2 regions of the Dorea amylophila genome follow, and region 2 is predicted to be linked to the other one. Evidence: predicted binding sites of a transcription regulator. Region 2 holds the regulator's gene; the other holds the start of a gene.
What was found. The regulator Rex, encoded in region 2, represses fermentation and respiration genes when NADH is low (regulators of the CRP and FNR family bind a similar motif). The targets are predictions, from matches to a motif close to ATTGTTAANTANTTAACAAT.
Positions count from the first base shown of each region.

Region 1: the regulator Rex is predicted to act here: its motif matches at 2,114-2,133, upstream of pckA (phosphoenolpyruvate carboxykinase (ATP)).

Region 1 covers NZ_JAOQJW010000002.1:25,260-28,476, reverse strand. The annotation lists gene OCV72_RS01320 (SpoIID/LytB domain-containing protein) at 1-36, opposite strand, end outside; RNA gene ssrS (6S RNA) at 141-321, opposite strand; gene pckA (phosphoenolpyruvate carboxykinase (ATP)) at 403-2,007, opposite strand; gene thrC (threonine synthase) at 2,290-3,217, opposite strand, start outside.
Region 2 covers NZ_JAOQJW010000025.1:45,691-48,907, reverse strand. The annotation lists gene OCV72_RS14235 (NAD(P)H-hydrate dehydratase) at 1-1,463, opposite strand, end outside; gene OCV72_RS14230 (redox-sensing transcriptional repressor Rex) at 1,558-2,199, opposite strand; gene OCV72_RS14225 (ABC-F family ATP-binding cassette domain-containing protein) at 2,365-3,217, shown strand, end outside.

The DNA of each region.
Region 1 (3,217 bases), on a different contig from region 2:
GTAGATGCTATAATGCCTGTTGTTCCGTTTCCGCACTTTATTTTCCTTTCTTTGACTGTCTTTCTCAGATCCGCTTACCTGAACCTGATGGCGATTTCAAAAAAAGACAGCCGTTAAAACGACTGTCTTTTATCTTTTGTATATTCCCCAAAATGCCGGTTCCTGTATTCTGACTCCTAGCACCCGCTAGGTGGGTATCCGCATCTGCTTTTCTGCCTTCCACTGCAAAGTCGATGGCCTGACATATTACAGAGATGTAAGACTCCCGTTTAAAGTATTGTAGGTTCAAAACTACAAGAGTATCGAACATTTCAGGTTTCCACTGCACTTATTATAACCCATTTACATGGATTTTACAACCCTTTACAATTGTCTGATTTTAATCAAATAGATAAGTGTCTCTTATAACTGTGGTCCTGCTGAAACTAAAGCTTTACCTGCTTCATTTCCTTCATATTTAGCAAAGTTCTTGATGAATCTTGTAGCAAGATCTTTTGCTTTTTCATCCCACTCAGCTGCATCGGCATATGTGTCACGAGGATCAAGGATTCCTGTGTCAACACCGGTAAGTTCTGTAGGTACTTCGAAGTTGAAATATGGAATTTTCTTTGTTGGAGCATTCTTGATGTCTCCGTTCAGGATGGCATCAATGATTCCACGTGTATCCTTGATAGAGATACGTTTTCCTGTTCCGTTCCATCCTGTGTTAACCAGGTATGCTTTTGCACCGCTCTTCTCCATCTTCTTAACAAGTTCCTCTGCATATTTTGTAGGATGCAGTTCCAGGAATGCCTGTCCGAAGCAAGCTGAGAATGTAGGTGTAGGCTCTGTGATTCCACGCTCTGTACCTGCAAGTTTTGCTGTAAATCCTGACAGGAAGTAGTACTGTGTCTGCTCTGGTGTCAGTACAGATACCGGTGGAAGTACTCCGAATGCATCAGCTGACAGGAAGATTACATTTTTAGCAGCAGGTGCTGAAGATACAGGACGCACGATATTTTCAATATGATTGATTGGGTAAGATACACGTGTATTCTCTGTTACAGTCTTATCTGCGAAATCAATCTTTCCATTTTCATCAAGTGTTACGTTCTCAAGAAGTGCGTTACGCTTGATTGCATTGTAGATATCCGGCTCAGACTCTTTGTCAAGGTTAATAACCTTAGCATAGCATCCGCCTTCAAAGTTAAATACTCCGTTGTCATCCCATCCGTGCTCGTCATCACCGATCAGAAGACGCTTAGGATCTGTAGAAAGTGTTGTCTTTCCTGTTCCTGAAAGTCCGAAGAAGATTGCTGTATTCTCTCCGTTCAAATCTGTATTGGCTGAGCAGTGCATAGAAGCCATTCCCTTAAGTGGGAGGAAGTAGTTCATCATAGAGAACATACCTTTCTTCATCTCTCCGCCGTACCATGTATTCACGATAACCTGCTCTTTGCTTGTGATGTTGAACATTACTGCTGTTTCTGAGTTCAGTCCTAATTCTTTGTAATTTTCAACTTTTGCTTTAGAAGCATTGTATACTACGAAGTCTGGCTCAAAGTTTTCAAGCTCTTCTTCTGAAGGTTTGATGAACATATTTGTTACGAAATGAGCCTGCCATGCAACTTCTACGATGAAACGGATTGCCATACGTGTATCTTTGTTTGCTCCGCAGAATGCATCTACAACATAAAGTTTTTTGTTAGAAAGTTCTTTGATTGCAATATCTTTTACTGCGTCCCAAGCTTCCTGTGTTGCAGGATGGTTATCATTCTTATATTCATCAGATGTCCACCATACAGTATCTTTTGAATTCTCATCAACTACGATGAACTTATCTTTAGGAGAACGTCCAGTATAGATACCTGTCATTACATTGACTGCACCAAGTTCACTTTCCTGTCCTTTTTCAAAACCTTCCAGTTCCGGTTTTGTCTCTTCCTCAAATAATAATTCATAAGAAGGATTGTGCACGATTTCCGTCGTTCCTGAAATGCCATACTTACTTAAATCGATTTTAGCCATCTTCATTTAACCTCTTTTCTTTTATTTACTGCTGTATATTTATAAATTCTGGTTTTTCATACTCTCCCACAACAGCATTTGCCTTATTATTGCATTTTTCTGCGCAAAAGTCAACACTTTAACAATCTTTTCAAAGCACTATTTTGCAACTCCTATATCTCAATCCGTTATTTTTTCTGCTTTTATTCTTTTATATAGTTCAAAAATGCAAGATTTTTATAGAAACCTTGCATTTAGTAATTTTTATCGATTATGAATTTTATTTATTTTTAATATAAAGTTTTATACTTCTAAAATATTCTTTACTGTGTCTTTCATCTTATCTGCATCACATTCCAGATCATGCAGGATATTAGCGTTCAGAATATCTTTGATTGCCTGTGGCATCTCACGTCCGGATGTTTCTTCCAAAACACTCAGAAGGCTGAATTCATCCTGATCAGCATACTTCGAATCGATTGCGCTCATCACACTCTTCACGAATTTGTACGGACTTGCAGTCGACGCGATCACACATTTCTTATCGTCGCCACTGTTCTTCTGATAACAGCCGCATACATACGACGCTACACTTGTATGCGTATCCATAACATATCCTGTCTTATCGTATACTTTTTTAATATTCTCTGCGCACTCTTCTTCTGTTGCGTACCCTGCTGCGAAATCAGCAAGACGCTCCTTCATATCTTCTGTGATCGTATATTTTCCGGCGGATTTTAATGCTTCCATCATATCCTTCGTCTTCTGATCATCATCCCCGCTGATTCTGTAGATCAGACGTTCCAGATTGCTAGAGATCAGAATATCCATGGATGGGGATGTAGTGAGGATAAACTCACGGTTTCTGTCATAATCTCCTGTCTGGAAGAAGTCAAACAATACCTTATTGTCATTTGAAGCACATACCAGCTTATCAATCGGTACTCCCATCTGTTTTGCATAATATGCAGCCAGGATATTTCCAAAGTTACCTGTCGGTACTACCACATTGATCTTTTCACCATCTTCAATCTCTTCATTTTCCAGAAGTTTTGCATATGCATTGACGTAATATACCACCTGTGGAACCAGACGTCCGATATTGATAGAGTTGGCTGATGAAAACTGATAGCCTTTCTTTGCGAGTTCTTCCGCCAGTTCTGTATCTTCGAACATCGCTTTCACACCACTCTGTGCATTATCGAAATTGCCATGGATCGCTACTACGTTT
Region 2 (3,217 bases):
GCCATTACACTATATACGCCTTTTTCAAATTTTGCAAGGTCACCGGACAATCCATGTATATATGTGCCTAATTCTGCAGCATCTTCCGCTTCTTTTTCCTGCACCATCCATCCGGAGATCACGCCGGCGAGAACATCTCCCGATCCGGCTTTTGCCATCGCACTGTTCCCGGTAAGGTTCATACGTATACCTTTCTCTTCGCTTGCGATCAGAGTTCTCGAATCTTTCAGTACACAGGTAATCCGGTATCTTGAAATAAAATCTTTCAGGATCTGGATCCTGTCTGCTTTCAGTTCCTCTACAGGAGTGCCTGTAAGTCTTGACATTTCTTTCATATGCGGTGTGATCACAAATCTGCGCTCGGCCATCTGATTCAGATAATTTTTATTTTCTGCAAGAAGATTCAGTCCGTCTGCATCGATCAGACACGGTACTTTTACATATTCAATCACAGTTTTTAATATTTTTTCGGAAAGCCTGCTCATTCCAAGGCCCGAACCGATACATACGCTATCTGCCCATGTAAGAAGTGATAACAGTTCTTCTTTATTATATTCCTCATATGTTGTGACAATTGCTTCCGGAAGGAGTGTCTGTAAGATTTCCCGATTATCTGAGGAAGTGTATATTCTCACCAGTCCTGCTCCTGTCATGTAAGCGGCATGCGCATTCAGATAAGCGGCCCCGGCCATTCCTTTGCTTCCGGCTATCACGAGGAGTCTTCCGTACGTGCCTTTATTTGAATCTTCCGGTCTGTCCGGCAGCATCTTCCGATAGATATCTTTTCCGGCTGTCCGGACTATTTCCTGATCCTCACAGATAGAATCTGTAGAAATGCCGATATCCGGCACGATAACCCTGCCGGCCATAGTTCTGCCCTGTGACAGTTCCAGACCAATCTTTTTTAACTGGAATGTCACTGTATAGTCCGCTTTGAAAGCGCAGCCCAGGATACAGCCTGTTGTGGCAGAAAGTCCGGACGGGATATCTACCGCAAATTTTGTTCCCCTCATCCGGTTCATCTGTTCGATCACCTGACGATATCTGCCCTCTACTTTACGACTCAACCCCACTCCAAAGACAGCATCTATGACCACACTATAGGAGTCTTCCTGCGGCATTCCATAAGTAATCTTCCCGCCGCATTCCTGTAAGCGGTGCATCTGTTCCTGTGTTTCCTCGGTATAATGTTCCGGGTTTCCCACACAAAATGTCTCTACGGAGTATCTGTTATTTTGTAAAATGCGGGCAATTGCGAAACCGTCCCCTCCATTATTACCCGAACCACAGACAACACAGACATGCGAAAGATCAACCTTTTCATCTTCTAATACCTGTACACACGCCTGCGCCGCATGTTCCATCAATTCCAGGGAAGGAACCCCTAATTTTTGAATTGTATACTGATCTGCTGCTTTCATCTGTGCTGCATTCACCCAAAGCTGCATCCAATCATCTCCCATCAAGTCCTGCTTTATACTTACCGCAACAAAAGAACGTGTAAAAATATGTCCATCTTCCGGACTACTCCTACACGCCTTTTTCTTTTATAATAATTTACTTATGATCCTCTTTGTAACGACTGATATTGTATGACAGCTGCATCAGGCTTTCTGACAGATGTACATTCTCGACAACAATATTATCTGGAAGATTCAGATCTGTGTGCGCAAAGTTCCAAATTGCACGCACTCCGTTATCAACCAGCATATTCGCCACTTCAATTGCTTTCTCTTTTGGAATCGTCAGCACTGCAATATCAATATTATTGTTCTGTACAAATGCTTTCAGGTCATCCATCATGCGGATCGGTACGCCTCGGATAGAGACACCCTGAAGTCTTGGATTTACATCAAAGATTCCCTTCAGGATAAATCCACGGTTCTCAAAAGCTGCATAATTTGCCAGTGCCTGTCCAAGATTACCGGCACCGATGATAATGATATTATGATCTTCTTCCAATCCTAAAATTTTTCCGATCTCTGTATATAAATACTTTACGTTATAACCATATCCCTGCTGGCCGAATCCGCCAAAGTTATTCAGATCCTGACGAATCTGTGATGCAGTCACCTTCATACGCTTACTCAGATCGTTCGAAGATATACGCTCTACACCATTTTCCAGCAGTTCACCCAAATATCTGTAATACCTCGGCAATCTACGAATGACTGCACGAGAAATCTCTCTTTCTTCCACTATATTCACCCTTCCAATCATAGTCTGAAATAATTATATAAAATTGAAAGATTATTGTCAAACTATTGTTGAATTTTATACAATTTCCGTTATAATAAAATAGCATGTGCAAATGCATTTTACGAATACGAATGTATCAATTATCCACAACGCAGGAGGAAATATATGATATTAGCATGTCACGGGATCCAGAAATCTTTCGGTGAACACCTCATCGTCAGAGATGGATCCTTCCATATAGAAGATCACGAAAAAGCAGCTCTTGTCGGACCGAACGGTGCCGGTAAGTCTACTCTGCTCAAAATGATTGTAGGCGAATCAGCCCCGGATGACGGCAACGTCATTCTGACAAAAGGTAAGACGCTTGGCTATCTTGCCCAGCATCAGGAGATGCAAAGCGGTAATACGATCTATGAAGAAGTCCGCACCGCAAAGGCCGATATAATCGCTATGGAGCGCCGTATCCGCGAGATTGAGATGGAACTTAAGCATCTCTCCGGTGACGCTCTGAACGACCGTCTGGAAACTTACAATCGCCTTATGGCCACTTTTGAACGTGAGAATGGCTATTCTTGCGAAAGTGAGATTACCGGTGTGTTAAAAGGACTTGGATTTACGGAAAATGATTTCACCAAACCGGTCGACACTCTCTCCGGAGGACAGAAAACCCGTGTATCTCTTGGCAAGCTTCTGTTAACGAAACCAGACATTTTGCTTCTTGATGAGCCAACCAACCATCTGGATCTGAATTCCATTGCATGGCTTGAAACCTATCTTCTAAACTACCAGGGAGCTGTGCTGATCGTGTCTCACGACCGTTATTTTTTGAACAAAGTTGTCACGAAAGTTCTTGAAATCGAGCTTGGAGAACTTCGTACTTATATGGGAAACTACAGTGACTATGCAGCAAAGAAGCAGCAGCTTCGCGACATACGCCTGAAGGAGTATCTTAACCAGCAGCAGGAAATCAAGCATCAGGAGGCAGTTATCGAAAAGCTTCGTTCTTTCAACCGTGAAA